3 regions of the Cronobacter dublinensis subsp. dublinensis LMG 23823 genome follow, and region 3 is predicted to be linked to each of the others. Evidence: predicted binding sites of a transcription regulator. Region 3 holds the regulator's gene; each other region holds the start of a gene.

Region 1 (6,972 bases), 1.3 Mb from region 3:
GGGTATCCGCTACAGCAATATGGGGCTCTATAAGTCGCTGAAGTTGCAGGTGGAGACGCCGCCGGGGCTGCACCACCACCGCGCGCTGTTTGACTGCTACATCACCGCGGCGCTGCTGTTGGAGATAATGAAAGTGTCCGGCTGGACGCCCGAAGAGATGGTCAACATTACCGGTCGCCCGCAGCTTATCGCCACGCTACCGTTCGGTAAATACCGCGGCGAGCCGGTGGCGGACATCGCCGGGCGCGATCCGGGCTATCTGCGCTGGATGCTCAATAACGTCAAGCAACTCAACCCGGATCTACGCCTGACGTTAAAGCACTATCTGGATAACGATTAATCCGCCAGCTGGTCCGGCGGCAGCGTGCCCTGGGCCAGCCCAATCAGAAAGGCGTACTCCATCGCCACCCCTTCATACGACTTGAAGCGCCCAGACTTCCCGCCGTGCCCCGAATCCATATCGGTACAGAGCAACAGCAGGTTATTATCAGTTTTCAGCTCGCGCAGCTTCGCCACCCATTTCGCAGGCTCCCAGTACTGCACCTGGGAATCGTGCAGACCGGTCGTCACCAGCAGATGCGGATAACGCTGCGCGCTCACCTGGTCGTAGGGGCTATAGCTTTTCATATAGTGATAGTAAATCTCATCCGCCGGGTTGCCCCACTCTTCGAACTCACCCGTCGTGAGCGGGATCGATTCATCGAGCATTGTGGTGACGACATCGACAAACGGCACCTGGGCGATGACGCCGCGAAACAGCTCAGGACGCTCGTTAATCGCCGTGCCCATGAGCATGCCGCCCGCGCTGCCGCCCATGCCGAAGAGATAATCCGGGTCGCCGTAACCCTGCGCCAGCAGCGCATCGCAGACGTCCAGATAATCGTTAAACGTGTTTTTCTTCTTGAGGAACTTCCCTTCTTCGTACCACTGCTGGCCGAGTTCGCCGCCGCCGCGCACGTGGGCGATAGCGTAGACAAAACCGCGATCGAGCAGGCTTAAGCGGCTGGCGCTGAAATCGGCGTCGATACAGGTGCCGTAGGAGCCATAGCCGTAGACCAGCAGCGGATTTTTCCCTTTACGGAAATGATCTTTATGCCAGACGAGCGACACCGGCACCTCGACGCCGTCGCGCGCCGTGATCCACACATGTTCGCTTTGATAATTGCTGGCATCAAAGCCCGCTACTTCAGTCTGCTTCAGTACCCGGCGCTCGCCGGTCTCCATGTTCAGCTCAAACAGCGTATCCGGCATAGTCATTGACGAATAGCCGTAGCGCAGTTTGCACGTTTCCGGCTCCGGGTTATAGGCAACCCAGGTGACATACGCCGGATCGTCAAAGGCGATGCCGAGCGATTCGTGGGTGCTGCGGTTGATTTGCCGCAGGCTGGTGAGGCCGCGCTGGCGCTCCTCCACTACCAGCCAGTCGGCGAAGAGCGTAAAGCCCTCCAGCATGATGTGCTCGCGCGCCGGAATAATCTCTTCCCAGCGCGCCTCATCGCGCACCCGGCTGCGATAGAGCCCGAAGTTTTTACCGGCGCGGTTGGAGCGGATATAAAACATGTGCTGGAAGTGATCAACGCTGTACTCGTGATCCTTACGGCGCGGCAAGAAGCTCAGCGGCGGCGCATCGGGCAGGTCGGCGTCCACCAGCAGCACTTCCGTGGTCGTGGCGCTGCCGAGGAAAATCAGAATAAAATTCTGCGAGGTAGTTTTATAGAGGCTGACGTAGAACGTCTCGTCTTTTTCTTCATACACCAGCTCATCCTGGTCTGCGGCGGTATCGAGCGTGTGACGCCAGATCTGATACGGCAGCAGCGTCACCGGATGTTTGCGCACGTAATAGAGCGTGCGGGAGTCGTTCGCCCAGACAAAACTCGCCGAGACGTTCTCCAGTACCTCCGGGTACCACTGGCCGGTTTCGAGATTGCAAAAGCGCAGCCCGTACTGGCGGCGTGACAGAAAGTCTTCCGCCACCGCCATCACGCGGTTGTCCGGCGCAATGTCCATCCCGCCGAGCGTATAGAATTCGCTGTGGGCGGCGCGTTTGTTGCCATCGAGCAGCACATCCCATTCTTCCCATTCGCTGTGGATCACCGACTGGCGCTGGTAGATGGCATATTCGCAGCCAGTTTCATAGATCTGCCGGTAACGATACCCGTTTTTGATGTACGGCGCCGAGACGTCGCGCGGCGGAATGCGGCTGACCATCTCCGAGAGCAGCCGCTCTTCCAGCGCGCTTTGCGTAGACATCACGCGTCGCCCGTAGTCATTTTCCTGGTGCAGATAATCCAGTACTTCCGGCTGCGAGCGCGTATCGTCACGCAGCCAGTAGTAGTTGTCGATGCGGGTATCGCCATGCTGTGTGATGGCGTAAGGGATCGGTTTCGCTTTCGGTGGCATGTCGCTGTTCTTTTTGTTTAACACACTGTAAGGGTGGCAAAACCCGCGCGCGTTGCAAGCGAAACATGCCGTTTTATCGCATTATCTGCTTATCCCGGCAGCGCTTTTTTCTCCTGCTGGATGTCGCGCTCGATCTCTTCTCGCACCTCCTGCGGGATTTTAAGTGCGTCGCCAAGCGCCTGCAGATAGCTGCGCTCCATAAAATGGTCGACATCAATGGCCGCACAGCTCAGGAAATAGAGCTCCAGCGCCTCTTCTTCATTTTTCACGTCGGCGGCGAGACGCATCGGGTCGAGCGGCTGGTTAATAGCCTGCTCCACCAGCACGCGGCCTTGCTCCTCAATACCCGCGTCGCGCAGCTGGCTTTCAATCGCCGCGCGCTCGCGATCGTCGATATGCCCGTCGCTTTTCGCGGCGAACACCAGCGCGAGAACTAACCGCTCCGCGCGCCTGTCGAGCGGGGTCTGCTGCTGGCCATACTGCGGCTCATCCTGGTGCGCCGCGCGAATCTTGTCCTTGTACTTATTCCACAGCACCGTGCCGGCGACGGCACCGCCGCCCACCAGCAGCGCGCCGCCGCCATATTTCGCCAGCAGCTTGCGCGATGATTTGCTCGCGACCAGCAGCCCGGCCAGGCCGCCGAGCGCGCCGGGAGAAAGGAGTTTGCTTAGCCCTTTCGAGCGCAGCGCGTCCTGAATCCCCGACGTGCCGGATGACGTTCCCGCGCCGCTTTGCCCCAGCATTGACTGAAGCTGTGTTAACCAGTTGCTCATAATATTCCTCTGCGCTGATGAGTGATCACCCAAGCGTAAGCGAGTGGACGTCAAGATGTGTCGGGAACGGCAAGGAAGGGAAAAGACGCGGCCCGCTCATCGCGGGCCGCAGAGGCTTAATGCTGGTAGTGCGCTTCACCGGCGGCGCAGTCGACCCTCACCTGATAATGGATATCGGCGTTTTTACCGCGCACGGTAAGCGGTACGGTCCATTTGTCGTCTTTACCGGTGATGTCTTTGGTGTTGATCCAGGCGACCGGATCGGCCTGGCCCAGCGTTTTCTGGTCGTCGGCCCACTTGACGATGCGGTTTTGCAGATAGTCGCGCTTGACGCTCGCGGCAATGCCTTCCGCCGTCATACCTTCGCATTTCGGGAACGGGACTTTGCGCGGATCGTCCGCCTGCGCCGTCGTCGCGGCGGCAAGTAAGGCAAAAGAAATCAGGGCTCCTGCTGTTTTTTTCATCGTGCTTCTCCGAAGACGGGTGATGAAAAAAGTCTGGTACAAAAACAGCGAAGCGCAAGGGGACCCTACAAAATCAAGGGATAAAGGTGGGGAGATTTTAGCGTGAGTAAGATAAAGGTTGAGGGCAGCAGACCGCAGACAGCAGACAGCAGACAGCAGACAGCAGACAGCACAGGATATTCCGCCGATTTACCAGCAACGCTGGCGCGCTCCCCCTGCTAAGGAATGCGCCGCACTGACGCCAGTACCCGTGCGCCAGACACCGCACCGCTGCCTCAGTGAAGGGCAGCGGCACAGCACAGGGGAAAATCAGGCCGCTTTGGTGCGTTTGCGCGCGCTGTGCAGCGCGACGGCGCCCTCTTCGCCTTCAGCCGCGTCTTCCTGAGCAGGCGGTGGCGCATCGTCGGTCTGCTCGCTGGTTTCCTGCGGCAGACGACCGGTGCGCACGATAGTGCTGAGGTTGTCTTTCTGTTCCGCCATCCACAGCGCCAGCTGTTCAACCTGACCTTCCGCAAAACCGACAGGTGCCTGCCCCAGCCAGCCTTCCAGAGCTTCGGCTAAATCGAGCATTTTGTCCCAGGCGTCGGCTTCCTTTTTACTGGCAAATGACATTTTTTCCACACCCTCACGGATTACGACGTATTTGATTTCTACCGCCATGATGCAACTCCCGTTACTGTATTTATATACAGTATAACCCTGTCGGAAATAAAATGCAAACGGCGCGCGCTGCGCAAAGCAAACGTTTTCGTATATACTGCGGCGAGAATTTCACACAGCAGGAAAGCAGCCATGGCTATGTTAGGAACCGCTCTGCGCCCGTCAGCAACCCGCGTGATGCTGCTCGGTTCAGGGGAACTGGGAAAAGAAGTCGCTATTGAGTGCCAGCGTCTGGGCATTGAAGTGATTGCGGTTGACCGCTACGCCGATGCGCCCGCCATGCAGGTGGCGCACCGCAGTCACGTTATCAACATGCTCGACGGCACGGCGCTGAAAAATTTAGTGGCGCAGGAGATGCCAGATTTTATCGTGCCGGAAATCGAAGCGATCGCCACCGACATGCTGGTCGAGCTTGAGCAGCAGGGCCAGCGCGTGGTGCCAACTGCCCGCGCCGCGCGTCTGACCATGAACCGCGAGGGCATTCGTCGGCTCGCGGCAGAAGAACTCGGCCTGCCGACCTCCGCCTACCGCTTCGCCGATAACGAAACGCAGTTTCGCGAGGCGGTGGCGCAGATTGGCCTGCCCTGCATCGTCAAACCGGTGATGAGCTCCTCCGGCAAAGGCCAGAGCTATATCCGCAGCGCCGATGCGCTGGATGCCGCCTGGCAGTACGCCCAGCAGGGCGGCCGCGCAGGCGCGGGCGAAGTCATTGTCGAAGGTGTTGTGAAGTTTGATTTTGAAATCACGCTGCTTACCGTCAGCGCCGTGGACGGCGTCCATTTTTGCGCGCCCATCGGTCATCGTCAGGAAGATGGCGACTACCGCGAGTCCTGGCAGCCGCAGCAGATGAGCGACGTGGCGCTCGCGCGCGCTCATGAGATTGCGCAGAAGGTGGTCGAGGCGCTCGGCGGCTACGGTCTGTTCGGCGTGGAGCTGTTTGTCTGCGGCGACGAAGTGGTATTCAGCGAAGTGTCGCCGCGCCCGCACGATACCGGCATGGTGACGCTTATCTCGCAGGATCTCTCTGAATTCGCGCTACACGTGCGCGCGTTTCTCGGTCTGCCGGTAGGCGGCATTCGCCAGTATGGTCCGGCGGCGTCAGCGGTGATCCTGCCGACGCTTACAAGCGATGACGTGAAATTTGGCGCGCTGTCCGGCGCGCTCGGCGCGGGGTTGCAGCTGCGTCTGTTCGGGAAGCCGGAGATTGACGGCTCACGCCGCCTCGGCGTGGCGCTCGCCACCGGCGAGACGATTGACGACGCCGTCGCGCGCGCTACCGCCTCTGCCGCGAGTGTGACGGTGAAAGGCTAAAAAAAACGCGCCGCCCTCTCAGGCGGCGCGCTTGTATTCGCTTGCGCGAAAACTTACTGCGCGCCTTCTACGGCTTCGCGCGCCAGTTTTGTGATGCGATCCCAGTCGCCCGCTTCCATCGCATCTGCCGGCACCAGCCAGGAGCCGCCGATGCACAGCACGCTTTTCAGCGCCAGGTAATCACGGTAGTTGGCAGGCGAAATGCCGCCGGTCGGGCAGAAACGCACCTGGGAGAACGGGCCTGCGATGGCCTGCAACGCTTTGGTGCCGCCGTTGGCTTCCGCCGGGAAAAATTTGAATTCTTTCAGGCCGTAATCCATGCCCAGCATTAGCTCAGACACGGTGCTGATGCCCGGGATCAGCGGGATAGTGCCTTCGGTCGCGGCTTTCAGCAGCGGCTCGGTAAGGCCAGGACTGATGGCGAACTGCGCGCCCGCGTCGGTAACCTCTTTAAGCTGCTGCGCGTTCAGCACGGTGCCTGCGCCGATAATGGCTTCCGGCACTTCTTTGGCAATCGCGCGGATAGCGTCCATCGCACACGCGGTGCGCAGCGTCACTTCCAGCACGCGAACACCGCCTGCCAGCAGCGCCTTCGCCATCGGGACCGCGTGCTCCAGCTTGTTAATCACAATCACCGGCACGACCGGACCGCTTTTCAGGATCTGCTCGGCACTCGTTTTCCAGTTTTTCATCTGTGGATCTCTCCCGCCATTTTAAAGAGGGTATGGTGCGCGCCTGCGCACCTGATAGTTAAAAATCGATGCAGGTCGCGCCCTGCTCCGCCCCGGACAGTTTTTCACGCAGCGCGCCGAACAGCTCGCGCCCCGTTCCCACGCGCTGGGCGCTGAGATCCGGGTGGTACGGCTCGCGGCGCGCCAGCTCGGCGTCATCCACCAGCAGCGTCAGTTCGCCGGTCTGGCCGTTGACGCGGATGATATCGCCGTCGCGCACTTTCGCGAGCAGACCGCCGTCGTAAGCCTCAGGCGTCACGTGGATGGCCGAAGGCACTTTCCCCGACGCGCCGGAAAGGCGACCGTCCGTGACCAATGCAATTTTGAAACAGCGGTCCAATAATACACCAAGCGGCGGCATAAGTTTATGTAATTCTGGCATCCCGTTCGCTTTTGGCCCCTGATGGCGCACCACCACGACGCAGTCGCGATCCAGCTGCCCGGCTTCAAAGGCAGGCAGGACGTCATGCTGGCTCTCAAACACCACGGCAGGCGCTTCCACCACCTGGTTTTCCACCGGCACGGCGGAGGTTTTCATCACCGCGCGGCCGAGGTTGCCGCTCAGCACTTTGGTGCCGCCGTGCTGCGAGAACGGTTTATCAAGCGTGGCGATAATCGCGTCATCAAGCGAGG
Region 2 (6,972 bases), 760 kb from region 3:
AGTTGCATTAATTTTCCATTATTTCGTGATAGCGATCACATTCACAACCCGAAAAGCGCGATCACGGCTCTTTAATGCCGAGGTTTGCCACACCCACTCCCGCCGCCTGCAGGCTATAGTTATCGGACGCGCTAAAACAATAACGGGTACGGAGAATGCCATGACCAACACAACTGACCATCCGGCGGGCTTTGCCGCTGCGGTCTCCCCTGTCGCTTCAACGGTAGTTCATACGCCGCAGGATGCCATTATCGCGGGCGAAACCTCGATCCCGACACAGGGCGAAAATATGCCGGCTTATCACGCCCGCCCGCGCGAGGTCGACGGCCCGCTGCCGGTGGTAATCGTGGTGCAGGAGATTTTCGGCGTGCATGAACATATTCGCGATATCTGCCGTCGCCTGGCGCTGGAAGGCTATCTGGCGGTGGCGCCGGAGCTCTATTTCCGTCAGGGCGATCCGAATGACTATGAGGATATCGCGTCGCTGATAAGCAATCTGGTTTCGAAAGTACCGGATGCGCAGGTGCTGGCGGATTTAGACCATGTCGCAAGCTGGGCGTCGCGCAACGGCGGCGACGCGCATCGTCTTACGCTGACGGGCTTCTGCTGGGGCGGTCGCATTGCCTGGCTGTATGCCGCGCATAATCCGCAGCTGAAAGCCGCGGTGGCCTGGTATGGCAAGCTTCTCGGCGATAAGACGCTGAACTCGCCGAAACATCCGGTGGATATCGCGACCGATCTTACCGCGCCGGTGCTGGGCCTGTATGGCGCGCAGGATACCGGCATTCCGCTGGAAAGCGTGGAGACTATGCGCCATGCCCTGCGCGCGGCGAATGCCAGTGCGGAGATCGTGGTTTACCCGGACGCGGGCCACGCGTTTAACGCCGATTATCGCCCGAGTTACCACGAGGCATCCGCGAAAGATGGCTGGGAGCGGATGCTGGCGTGGTTTCAGACATACGGTGGTAAGAAAGGATAAGAAAATCGCCCGGTGAGCCGGGCGATTTTTTGCGTGTGGCGATGGGATACATGGCGGGTGCGCTGCGCTTATCCGCCCTACATAGATGTGAAAGCTGTTTTTCGTAGGGCGGGTAAGCGAAGCGCCGCCCGCTATCATCACTACATCACATCATTACACCGGTTACGCCTGACGCAGGTTCTGCGCCGCTTTCACCATATTGGCAAGGGCCGCGCGGGTCTCCGGCCAGCCGCGGGTTTTCAGGCCGCAATCCGGGTTCACCCACAGACGCGCCTGCGGAATACGCTGCGCGGCTTTCTTCAGCAGCGCTTCAATCCACGCCACGTCCGGCACGTTCGGCGAGTGAATGTCGTACACGCCCGGCCCGATTTCGTTCGGGTATTCAAACTCTTCGAACGACTCCAGTAGCTCCATATCTGAACGTGACGTTTCAATGGTGATCACGTCCGCATCCAGCGCCGCGATAGAGTCCATGATGTCGTTGAACTCGCAATAACACATGTGGGTGTGAATTTGGGTATCGTCCTTCGCGACGGCGGCATTCAGACGAAACGCCTCCACGCCCCAGGCGAGATACGCGTCCCAGTCGCTGCGCTTAAGCGGCAGCCCTTCACGCAGCGCCGGTTCGTCAATCTGGATAATGCCAATGCCTGCGGCTTCGAGGTCCGCGACTTCGTCGCGCAGCGCCAGCGCAATCTGTTTCGCGATGGTTTCGCGAGAGACATCCTCACGCGGGAACGACCAGCACAGGATCGTTACCGGGCCCGTCAGCATCCCTTTCACCGGTTTGTCGGTCAGCGACTGCGCGTATTTCGCCCACTCGACCGTAATCGGCGCCGGACGGCTAATGTCGCCAATCACCACCGGCGGCTTCACGCAGCGGGAGCCGTAGCTCTGCACCCAGCCGTTCTGGGTGAAAACGAAACCATCGAGATGCTCGCCGAAATATTCCACCATGTCGTTACGCTCGGCTTCACCGTGCACCAGCACGTCAAGGCCCAGACGCTCCTGCTCGACGATCGCCTGTTTAATATGTTCCGCGATGCCGGTACGGTAGTTTGCCGCATCCAGATTGCCCTTTTTGAAATCCAGACGCAGGCCGCGAATTTCCGTTGTCTGCGGGAAAGAGCCAATCGTCGTGGTCGGCCAGTCCGGCAGGTTAAAGCGGGCGCGCTGCGCTTCGGCGCGCACCGGGTACGCATGGGCGCGCTGGCTGTCCTGCGGAGTAATCGCCTGCAGGCGCTCCGCCACCGCCGGGTTATGCACGCGGGCCGAGTGTTTACGGGCCTGGATCGGCGCGCTCCACTGGTCGATTTTCGCCGTATCGCCGCTGTTCAGCGCGTCACGCAGCAGCGCCAGCTCCTCACATTTTTGCAGCGCGAAGGCAAACCAGCTTTTCACCTCGGCATCCAGACGGGTCTCGACGCTGAGATCAATCGGGCTGTGCAGCAGCGAGCAGGAAGAGCCGACCCAAAGTTCGCGCTGCCCGGCGACCGCCTTCAACTGCGCATATTTTTCGCTGAGATCGGCGCGCCAGACGTTACGCCCGTTAATCACACCCGCCGAGAGCAGCCACTCCTGCGGCAGGCGACGATGCAGTTCGTTCACGTCGTCATGGCCGTGCACCAGGTCAACATGCAGCCCCTGCACCGGCAGCGCGGTGATAGTGTCGAGATTGTCGCTCACGCCTTCAAAATAGGTGGTGAGCAGCAGTTTAGTCTGGCCTTTCAGCGCCTCGTAAGCCGGTTTGAACGCCTCAAGCCACGCCTGCGGCAGCTCCAGCACCAGCGCCGGTTCGTCAATCTGCACCCACTGGATGCCGCGCTTCGCAAGCTCCGCCAGCACCTGCTGGTAGACAGGCAGGATCTCGTTCAGCAGCGAGAGACGATCAAAGTGTTCGCCCTTCACTTTGCCAAGCCACAGGTAAGTGACCGGGCCCAGCAGCACCGGCTTAACGTGGTGGCCGAGCGCCAGCGCTTCGTCCACTTCGTCCAGCAGCTGCGTCCAGGTCAGCGCAAACTGCTGGCCTTTGGTGAATTCCGGCACCATGTAGTGATAGTTGGTGTTAAACCATTTCGTCATTTCGGCAGCGGCGGCGGGCTCGCCGGTTGGCGCGCGGCCACGGCCAATGCGGAACAGGGTATCAATATCGACGGTGCCGTCGGCGTTCTGATGGCGCGCCGGAACGTTACCGAGCAGCAGGCTGGTGGTCAGAACATGATCGTACCAGGCGAAATCCCCCACCGGCAGCAGATCGATTCCCGCCGCTTTTTGCTGCTCCCAGTGGCGTGCGCGCAGCTCGCGGCCCACCGCCAGTAACTCTTCACGCGTGCTCTTGCCCGCCCAGTAGCTCTCTTGCGCTTTTTTCAGTTCGCGACGCAGGCCGACGCGGGGAAAACCGAGGGTGTGATTATGGATAGTCATGATGTTCTGCCTCTCTTAAGAATGAGTCGTCAGGAGATGAATCTGTTCGTCTGATCTTCTTAATTAATCCGTGTGTATTTCGGATTTCGGGAAGGCGGCAAGCTGGGGAATCCCCGGGAGCTTACTGAAGTAAGTGACCGGGGCGAGCCAGTGCAGCCAACGCACCAGAAATTCGAAAGACGACGGATTTGGACGTCCAGATGTTTACACATCCATAATTGGCAGTTACTGTATATTCCTCAAGCGCAAAATGTTCATGGCCAAGTGAAGGACTTTCATGATCGAGATAAAACACCTGCGAACGCTCCAGGCGCTGCGCAATTGCGGCTCGCTGGCGGCGGCGGCGGCCTCGCTGCATCAGACCCAATCGGCTCTTTCACACCAGTTCAGCGATCTGGAGCAGCGTCTTGGCTTCCGGCTGTTTGTGCGTAAAAGCCAGCCGCTGCGCTTTACGCCGCAGGGCGAGATCCTGCTGCAGCTGGCAGCGCAGGTGCTGCCGCAGATTAGCCGCGCGTTGCAGGCGTGCAACGAACCGCAGCAGACGCGGCTGCGCATCGCGATTGAGTGCCACAGCTGCATTCAGTGGCTGGCCCCGGCGCTGGAGGCGTTTCGCCAGCGCTGGCCGCAGGTGGAGATGGATTTCAAATCGGGCGTGACGTTTGACCCGCAGCCCGCGCTGCAGCAGGACGAACTCGATCTGGTGCTGACCTCGGACATCTTGCCGCGCAGCGGCCTGCACTATTCGCCGATGTTTGATTTTGAAGTGCGTCTGGTGGTCGCGCCGGATCATCCGCTGGCGACCAAAGCCCAGGTGACGCCGGAAGATTTCGCCAGCGAAACGCTGCTGATTTACCCCGTGCAGCGCAGCCGCCTTGACGTCTGGCGTCACTTTTTACAGCCTGCGGGCGTCAGCCCGACGCTGAAAAGCGTCGATAACACGCTGCTGCTGATCCAGATGGTGTCGGCACGTATGGGCATTGCCGCCCTGCCGCACTGGGTCGTGGAGAATTTCGAGCGTCAGGGGCTGGTGGTGACGCGCGCGCTGGGCGACGGATTATGGAGCCGGCTGTACGCTGCGGTGCGAGATGGCGAGCAGCGTCAGCCGGTGACGGAGGCGTTTATTCAGCAGGCGCGTCAGCACGCCTGTGATTCACTGCCGTTTGTGCGGAGCGCGGCGCGACCCAGCGTCGGTGGACCCATAGAGAAGCCACTATCACCGCTCCCCCAATGATAAAGCTCGGCCAGTGGGGCTGCTCCTGCCAGATGGCGAGGTTGACCAGCAGCCCGGCGGGCACATGCACGTTATTCATAATGCCGAGCGTGCCGGCGTCCACCTGCGTGGCGCCGTAGTTCCACATGAAATATCCCAGCCCGGACGCCGCGACGCCAAGCCACACCAGAATGCCCCATTGCAGGCCGGTGGTCGGCAGCTTCTGCGGGTTGCCGAGCGCAAACCAGGCGATGACCGCCACCACAAACGCCCCAAGATAGAACCACGAAAACGCGCTGTGCTGCGGCATCGGGTGCGTCTCCATCAGGCGTTTATAGCCCACCATCCCGATGGCGAAACTGATATTCGCCAGCTGTACCAGCATCAGCCCGGTCCAGAAGTGATCGCTCACTTTGTCATAGCGGATGATCGCCGCGCCAATGACCGCCAGACCCGCGCTTAACGCGTAGCCCCAGCGCAGCGGGCGACGACTCAGCAGATCGTAAATCAGCGTGATATAGAGCGGCGTCAGAACGGTAAACAGCAGAAATTCCGAGACGGTGAGGTAAAGATAAGCCCGGAAGCTGAACAGGTACATCACGCCCAGCTGCAGCGCGCCCACCAGCATATAGAGCGAAAGCGTTTTCAGGCTCTGGCCACGGGTGCGTAAAAACGGCAGAAACACCAGCGCCGCCAGCCCGACGCGCATCAGCACGGAAAAGTAGCTGTCCACATGGCCCGCGAGGTATTCGCCGATCAGGCTAAAAGAGAAGGCCCACAGGATCGTGGTGATGATGAGTAACGCCACAATAATCATCTCAAAGAAAACAAAGAGAGGCATTGTAGCGAAGCTGCTGGCGAAAAGTTGCACTATTTGGTTGACAAGTGGTTACCGATAAACCACTTGTCATCCGAAAAATTACGCGAGGAAAAGTTTACGCAGGTAGTGCGGTACGGCATCTTCGGCGTTCGTGCCGATAACTTCCAGCTCCGGCAACAGGTCTTTGAGACGCTGATGGGCATTGCCCATAATGCAGCCTTTGCCTGCCATGGAGAGCATTTCCGCGTCGTTCATGCCGTCGCCGAACGCGATGCAGGACTCCAGCCCATAGCCCATCGCTTTGGCGACCGCTTCCAGCGCATGGCCTTTAGACACGCCGCCCGCCATGACTTCAAGACAAGTAAGCGTCGAAAAGCTGACATTGACGCGATCGCCCCAGCGGGCGTTGATAGCCTGCTCCAGCGGCAGCAGTTTTTCATGCACGTCGCAGGTGAAGAAGACTTTACTGACGCCCTGAGGCTCCAGCAACGCCGGTTCAAACAGCGAATATTTAAAGACGGCCTCTTTAAAATATTTCAACTCGTCCGGGCGTTCGCGGCTCATAAACCACTCGTCGTCGCGATAAACGTTGGTGATGATATCCGGGTTGTCGCGCACCACGCCGAACAGATCGGCGGCGATATCGGTGTCGAGATTATGGGTGAAGACCAGATTGCCGTCGGTGTCGTGCACCCGCGCGCCGTTGGAGGTGATCATATAGGCCTTGATCTCAAGGCCGTCGCGGATCTGCCCAACGTCGATATGGTGGCGGCCCGTCGCGAAAACAAAATTCACGCCGCGGGCGGTGAGTAATTTGAGCGTTTGTTTGGCAAACGGCGTCAGTGCATGGTCAGGGGCTAAGAGTGTGCCGTCTAAATCAGACGCAACGACCTGATACATAATAAAGAAAACCTCTGGTGGAGCGACCAGACGCTCCGGTCGCGAGTAATCAGTTATGCTCGTCGAAGAAATCGACAATGGCATTCAGCGCTTCGGCGCGCATGGCGTCCTGCTCAAACAGGATCTCATGGTACGCGCCTTTAATGACGTAAGGTTTACCCCCCCAACACGGGTGGCCCGCCGCGGCGCGAAGTTCACAGAAGCGGTCGTGCGAGCGGTTATCCACCACACGTTCCAGTTCTGCCTGGAGTAACAATAGCGGCGTGGTGCTGTCGGTGGCCCCCGCCAGCACCTGTTCTCCTGCCTGGATGCCTTCCCGTACCCAGTGGTATGTCGGCCCGCCGACGCGCAGCTGCGGTTCGTCGGCATAAAAACGTAAATTGCGCCGGTAACGCGCGTGGCTGTGGGTCAGCACGTTGAGGCTAAAAGGCAGCGGCCGCCAGCGTCCGGTGCCCATGGCGTAGCCGTCGCGCAGCGACGGATACTCTTCTGCCCAGTCGAGAATTGAGCGCAGCATCCAGTCCGGCAGGCGGATAATAATGCCGAACATCGGCGCGCACAGCGCCACGGCATCAAACGCTTTGGGGTTACGCAGTTGAAACAGCGTCCCAATCGCCCCGCCCATTGAATGCGCCAGCA
Region 3 (6,972 bases):
CCAGCGTAATCGGACGCGTGCCGCCGCGCAGCATCGCCTGGATGGTCATAGAGAGCGTGCCGGTTTTCGGGTCGAGCAGACGACCGGTGCGTGAACGCCCGCCCTCAACGAAGTACTCTACCGAATAGCCGCGGCTGAACAGTTCACCCAGGTATTCGCGAAACACCGTGGAATAAAGCTTATTACCTTTAAAGGTGCGGCGAATAAAGAACGCGCCCAGGCGACGGAAAATCGGCCCGGCAGGCCAGAAGTTCAGGTTGATACCGGCAGCGATATGCGGCGGCACTAGCCCCTGATGATAGAGCACGTAGGAGAGCAGCAGATAGTCCATGTGGCTGCGATGGCAGGGCACATACACAATCTCATGGCCGTCGTGGGCCAGCTGACGCACGCGCTCGGCGTTATGGACGTTGATGCCCTGATAGAGACGGTTCCAGGTAAAGCCCAGTACGCGGTCTGTAAGGCGAATCGCCTCATAAGAGAAATTGGCGGCGATCTCTTCCATTAACGCCACGGCGTTCTGCTGGGCTTTCTCGTGCGAGATTTTTTTGGTGCGCGCTTCGTCTTCAACGGCGCGGGCGATAGCTTTTGACGAGAGCAGCTTGTTAAAGAGATCCTGACGCGCCGGCAGACGCGGACCGACGGCGGCGAGGCGCTGGCGGGCGAAATGCATGCGCGCCACGCGGGCCAGCTTCTGGGCGATACGCTTGTCGGTGCCGTGCTCGGTCGCCATGCGGCGCAGTGACACCGGCGGCGAGAAACGGACAAAGCTGTCGCGGCCAAGCCAGGAGACCGCAAAGAATTTCTGAATGCCGTTTAACATGCGCAGCGGCGGGTTTTCTTCGCCTTTTTCGCGGCCCGGTGCGCGACCGAACATGACGGAGACGGGCACCATCTGGACGTCGAGATCCGGGTTGCTGCGGTGCAGGTCAAGATAGTTGTGGAACAGCTTGATCGACTCTTCTTTCGGCGTGTAGTACGTGAACACGCGCGGGCCGCCATGGATAAACACATGGCGCGGCAACTCGGTGCCGTCGATAACCAGCGGCTCCAGAGGGTCCGGCAGATCGTGCGCCAGGCACTGGGCCCGCAGCGTCAGGAGATCTGCCTTCGAGTTATATGGCAGCACGTACATGATGGGACGTGACGTGTCGAGCCCAAGTTCGGGGCAGGGCGCCGCCGGGATGGACTTGCTTTTTACCAGCACGCTTAATGGTAAATTAAGTAATTTGTAGTAAATTCGTGGCCAACCGGACATAAACGATGTAAAGCCTCTGGTTAATAATGCAATTGCGGCGCAAGAATATCAGAAACTCCGTAGAATTTCTGTGGTGCTTCTTTATCGAAGCGCATTAGCATTGACGCCTGAATTTAAAAAAGGTTTCTTGTCATGGCCAATAACACCAAGGGATTAACCCGAATTATTAAAGCAGCTGGCTATTCCTGGAAGGGATTGAGCGCTGCCTGGAAAAATGAAGCGGCGTTTCGCCAGGAGGCGGTCGCCGTTATTGCTGCAATTATTATCGCTTGTTGGCTGGACGTCGACCCGATGACCCGTGTCATGCTCATAAGCTCCGTGATGCTGGTGATGATCGTCGAGATCCTCAACAGCGCCATCGAAGCGGTAGTGGACCGTATCGGTCCTGAATTTCATGAGCTTTCGGGCCGCGCCAAGGACATGGGCTCCGCCGCCGTGCTGATGTCGATTATCCTTGCGCTGGTCGTGTGGGTCACGCTGCTCTGGCAGCATTTGCGATAAGTTTTCCAGAAATCGCTAAAGAAGCGCTTTTTTAACCGGTTATGGTTTTAAAATCGCCTTTAGCTGTATATACTCACAGCATCACTGTATATGCACCCAGGGGGCGGAATGAAAGCATTAACTACCAGGCAACAAGAGGTGTTTGATCTCATTCGGGATCACATCAGCCAGACCGGCATGCCGCCTACGCGCGCGGAAATTGCGCAACGTCTGGGGTTCCGTTCGCCTAACGCGGCGGAAGAGCACCTGAAAGCGCTGGCGCGCAAAGGGGTGCTGGAGATTGTTTCTGGCGCATCGCGCGGTATTCGTCTGCTGCAGGAAGAAGAAAACGGCCTGCCGCTGGTAGGGCGTGTCGCTGCGGGCGAACCGCTGCTGGCGCAGCAGCATATCGAAGGCCACTATCAGGTCGATCCGGGCCTGTTTAAGCCGAATGCCGATTTTCTGCTGCGCGTTAGCGGGATGTCGATGAAAGACATCGGGATCATGGACGGCGACCTGTTAGCCGTGCATAAAACGCAGGATGTACGCAACGGCCAGGTCGTTGTGGCGCGTATCGACGATGAAGTGACGGTAAAACGCCTGAAAAAGCAGGGGAATGTCGTTGAGCTGCTGCCGGAAAACAGCGAGTTTAAACCTATCGTTGTCGATCTGCGTGAGCACAACTTCTCTATCGAAGGCCTCGCGGTCGGCGTTATTCGCAACGGCGAATGGCTCTGACAGCGTTACCGGCCTCGTGACGCTTCATTACCGTAACTGGCCCGCCCCGGTTACGGTAATGGCTCTCCGGCTTCGCGACCTCTCTTAACGGTTTTCTTCGCGTAACGGCATCGGAACGCCATATGCCCTTTCTGACCTCTACCGACAAAGCCCTCTGGCGCCTCGCGCTGCCAATGATTTTCTCCAATATCACCGTGCCCCTGCTCGGGCTGGTCGATACCGCAGTGATAGGCCATCTCGACAGCCCGGTGTATCTGGGCGGCGTCGCAGTCGGCGCGACCGCCACCAGCTTTTTGTTTATGCTGCTCCTCTTTTTGCGTATGAGCACCACTGGCCTTACTGCTCAAGCGTTCGGCGCGCGTGATCCGGCAGCGCTGGCCCGCGCGCTGGTACAGCCGATGGCGCTGGCGTTGCTTGCTGGCGCGCTGATTATCGCGCTGCGTGAACCGCTTATTCACCTGGCGTTACATATCACCGGCGGTAGCGAGGCTGTGCTGGCGCAGGCGCGGCGGTTTCTCGAAATTCGCTGGCTGAGCGCGCCCGCGTCGCTGGCGAATCTGGTGCTGCTGGGGTGGCTGCTCGGCGTGCAATATGCGAGAGCGCCGGTCATTCTGCTGGTCGTCGGTAATCTGCTTAATATCGCGCTCGATCTCTGGTTTGTGATGGGGCTGGGCCTGAATGTACAGGGCGCGGCGCTTGCGACCGCCATCGCGGAGTACGCGACGCTTGGCATCGGGCTTATTATGGCGGCGCGCGTTCTGCGCCTGCGCGGCATTACGCGCCTGATGCTGAAAACCGCCTGGCGCGGCGGCGTCGGCAGGCTGCTGGCGCTGAACCGGGACATCATGCTGCGCTCGCTGCTGCTGCAACTCTGTTTTGGATCCATTACTGTGCTTGGCGCGCGGCTCGGCAGCGATATCGTCGCCGTTAACGCGCTGCTGATGACGCTACTCACCTTTACCGCCTATGCGCTCGACGGCTTTGCCTACGCGGTGGAAGCCCACGCCGGTCAGGCGTTCGGCGCACAGGACAAATCGCAACTGCATAGCGTCTGGCGCGCCGCGTGCCGACAGGCGGGCATGGTGGCGCTCGCGTTCACGCTGCTGTATGCCGTCGCCGGGCCGTCTATCGTGTCGCTGCTAACCTCCCTGCCATCGCTGCAGGCGCTGGCGCAGCCTTATCTCTTCTGGCAGGCGATCCTGCCTCTCGTCGGCGTCTGGTGTTATCTGCTGGACGGCATGTTTATCGGCGCGACGCGCGGGGCCGAGATGCGCAACAGCATGGCTGTCGCGGCGCTGGGGTTTGGACTGACGCTGCTAACGCTGCCGTATCTCGGCAACCACGGGCTGTGGCTGGCGCTCACCGTGTTTCTGGCGCTGCGCGGGCTGTCGCTTGGCTATTTATGGCGTCGCGGGCGCCTGCTGCACTGAACTTTTCATCACGAATAAGCGGGTGCCGTCAGGGGAGTAATTGTCGGCTCCGGCGCTTCGTTATGGTTAAAGATTCTGAATATTCCGCCACGGTTAAAATTGACGTCTAAAATGAATAGTACGTTCAGCAAATGATGAAGATAACTCTGGCTGAGCCCCCACAGGAAAACCTGTGAGACTGATTCACTACCGAATGTTAAAGGAGACGTCTATGAACAGAGATGAAGCTGGCGGTAACTGGAAACAGTTTAAAGGTAAAGTGAAAGAACAATGGGGTAAATTAACCGACGATGACATGACCATCATCGAAGGGAAACGTGACCAGCTGGTAGGTAAAATCCAGGAGCGTTACGGTTACGCGAAAGACGAAGCGGATAAGGAAGTCACTGACTGGGAATCTCGCCACGATTACCGCTGGTAATCTGCTGGCTACCACCTCAACGGTATTTTCCCCTGAGGCTGCCCTGCCCGACGGTACAAGGATGTACCACCCACACTTTCCTGTTTTAACGTCCTTTCTTTTTCACCGTAATGCTGTGGTCATGTCCGCACTGGCCCTGGTGACGACACGCTTCGACTTCCACGCAGGCCGCGCAAAGCCCGTGCGCTTCAATGACATTATGGCGCAGCGCAAAGCCCATTTTCGCCGCGAGCGCATGCATAATATCTTCCACCCCTTCCGCTGCTTCCTCTTTCACCACGCCGCAACGACCGCAGATAAACATGGCTGACGTATGCGCCGGGTTGTCGAACAGATGACACAGCACATAGCTGTTGGTGGATTCCACCTTATGGACGAATCCTTGTTCGAGCAGAAAATCGAGCGCGCGATAGACGGTTGGCGGTTTCGCCTGCGGCTCGGTTTCGCGCAGCAGATCGAGCAGATCATACGCGCTGATGGCACCCGGCTGTAGCGTCATCAGGCGCAGCACTTCGAGGCGCTGCGGAGTCAGGCGCACATTACGTTGCTGGCAGAGCTTTTCAGCCTGCGCCAGAACTTCCTGCGAAATCGTCGTATCCATCGGCATCCTCTATGAATCATGATTAAGTCATCACTTTATCATGAACCGACCAAAACACCGACATATGGGCTGTGTTATACCTTTCAGGTAACGTTTTCTGGAGGTTCTATGCAAGCACGACCTGATTGTATTTGTCACTGGCAGGACATTGAGGGCAATGATGAGGCCGCCTATCCTGACAGCAATGAACGTATGTCGATTGGCGCGCCGCTGGCGAAGCGCATGGGGCTGACACGACTTGGCATCCATCATGAACGTCTGCCGCCGGGGCGTCGCACCTCGTACCCGCATGCCGAAAGTAGCGAAGAAGAGTTTGTTTATGTGCTGGAAGGATTCCCGGAGGTCTGGCTTAACGGCGAGCTCTGGCCGCTTAAACCGGGCGACAGCGTCGGTTTCCCGGCGGGTACCGGTCTGTGCCACACCTTTATCAATAATACCGACAGCGAGGTGCGGCTGCTGGTCGTCGGCGAGGCGAATAAACCGGAGAACCGCATCTATTACCCGCTCAACGGCGCTTATGCCGCTACCCGGCCGGATCGCTGGATCGATCATCCACCACAATTTTTCGGTCCGCACGATGGCTTACCTACACGAATTAAGAAGCCTAATCTATAAATAATGAGGGCGATCACGAAACGAGCCCGGAATTGCCGTTGAGTTAATGCCTCAACCTCTGGCGTAGTGCGTTCTTCACAACAGAAATCGTCTCTGTCTTACCAGGACAGAGGATGTCCTTCATGTTGATAATAAGCGGGTAAACTGTGAAACATATAATCAAACCTTCAGTGGCAGCCGTCGCTCTTTCTCTGGTGATGGCAAATCAGGCGAGTGCGGCAAATACCTGGGCGCAGGCCCGAAACGATGCAATGGGCGGAACGGGCGTGGCGTCAGCCGATTACGGCAGCGGCGCGCTGATTAACCCGGCCTTGCTGGCGCGCTCTCAACCGGAAGATGACATTACCGTTATTCTACCGGCGTTGCAGGCGCAAATTACCGACAAAGACAATCTTGAAGATGAGATCGACCATATCAGCGATCGCGTTAAATATTATCGCGATGTGGTGAACAGCCTGACGCCTGGCGATATCGCTGCCGACCCTGTCGGTACGCTGCGTCAGTTTCAGGGCGCGGCGGGTGAGCTTGGCGATGAGCTGGAATATCTTCGCGGCAAAACGGCGAGCGCCCGTGCGGCGGGCGGCATTGCGGTGAGTATCCCGAACGATGTGCTGGCGGTAGCCTTTGTGGCGAAAGCGTACGCGCATGCCCGCATCAGTACCCGTGTGGATCAGAGCGATATCGACTATCTGCGTCGTATCCAGAATGACGACATTTACGCGGGCGGGCAGATAATCAACGCCGCCATCAACGGCTCCGATGAAATTACTGACCGTCTGACCTCCACCGCGTTTGGTCGCGCGGCGATCGTGTCCGACTACGGCGTGGCGTTTGCGCACCAGTTCCAGCTGGGCGATGTGCCGGTTTCCGTCGGCGTTACGCCGAAGCTGCAAAAAACCTGGCTCTATAACTACACCGCGTCGATTTATAACTACGACAGCGGCGACCTGAACAGCACGCGCTATCGCAACGACGACACCGGCTTTAACGTCGACGCCGGCGTGGCGGCGGATTTCGGTCCGAACTGGACCGTGGGCCTGAGCGGCCAGAACCTGGTATCGCGCGATATCGAGACCAAAGAGGTCAACGGCTATAAAGATACTTATCAGATCTCGCCGCTGGTGACCGCCGGTGTGGCCTGGCATAACGAACTGGTGACGCTGAGCGCTGATGGCGACCTGACGGAAACCAAAGGCTTTAAGAGCGAAGAGAACTCGCAGTTTGTCGGCGTCGGCGCTGAAGTGCGTCCGCTTAACTGGCTGGCGGTGCGCGCCGGTTATCGTGCCGACGTGAAGGATAACGAGAGCAATGTGTTTACCGCGGGTGTCGGTTTTGCGCCGTTTAACCGCGTACATCTCGATCTCACCGGGATCGTCGGCGAAGACGAAACCTGGGGCGCAGGCGCGCAGCTGAGCCTGACCTTCTGATC

What was found. Region 3 encodes LexA, which represses DNA repair genes until DNA is damaged. Its sites were predicted from a motif close to TNCTGTATGTACATACAGNA; they were not measured.
Region 1: AFK67_RS12215 (YebG family protein) is a predicted target of LexA. The motif match lies at 4,312-4,331, and genes of this name have one in related genera.
Region 2: metR (HTH-type transcriptional regulator MetR) is a predicted target of LexA. The motif match lies at 3,630-3,649, and genes of this name have one in related genera.

What each region holds. Positions count from the first base shown of each region.
Region 1 is NZ_CP012266.1:2,669,129-2,676,100, forward strand. Features, by position in the region: gene exoX (exodeoxyribonuclease X) at 1-340, shown strand, start outside; gene ptrB (oligopeptidase B) at 337-2,400, opposite strand; gene AFK67_RS12205 (tellurite resistance TerB family protein) at 2,490-3,173, opposite strand; gene yebF (protein YebF) at 3,290-3,637, opposite strand; gene AFK67_RS12215 (YebG family protein) at 3,947-4,297, opposite strand; gene purT (formate-dependent phosphoribosylglycinamide formyltransferase) at 4,430-5,608, shown strand; gene AFK67_RS12225 (bifunctional 4-hydroxy-2-oxoglutarate aldolase/2-dehydro-3-deoxy-phosphogluconate aldolase) at 5,662-6,300, opposite strand; gene edd (phosphogluconate dehydratase) at 6,359-6,972, opposite strand, start outside.
Region 2 is NZ_CP012266.1:307,292-314,263, reverse strand. Features, by position in the region: gene AFK67_RS01460 (dienelactone hydrolase family protein) at 161-979, shown strand; gene metE (5-methyltetrahydropteroyltriglutamate--homocysteine S-methyltransferase) at 1,142-3,403, opposite strand; gene metR (HTH-type transcriptional regulator MetR) at 3,681-4,634, shown strand; gene AFK67_RS01445 (carboxylate/amino acid/amine transporter) at 4,522-5,421, opposite strand; gene yigL (sugar/pyridoxal phosphate phosphatase YigL) at 5,533-6,333, opposite strand; gene pldB (lysophospholipase L2) at 6,383-6,972, opposite strand, start outside.
Region 3 is NZ_CP012266.1:3,983,038-3,990,009, reverse strand. Features, by position in the region: gene plsB (glycerol-3-phosphate 1-O-acyltransferase PlsB) at 1-1,258, opposite strand, end outside; gene AFK67_RS18455 (diacylglycerol kinase) at 1,391-1,759, shown strand; gene lexA (transcriptional repressor LexA) at 1,868-2,476, shown strand; gene dinF (MATE family efflux transporter DinF) at 2,599-3,906, shown strand; gene AFK67_RS18440 (CsbD family protein) at 4,118-4,327, shown strand; gene zur (zinc uptake transcriptional repressor Zur) at 4,413-4,928, opposite strand; gene AFK67_RS18430 (cupin domain-containing protein) at 5,037-5,543, shown strand; gene AFK67_RS18425 (conjugal transfer protein TraF) at 5,690-6,970, shown strand.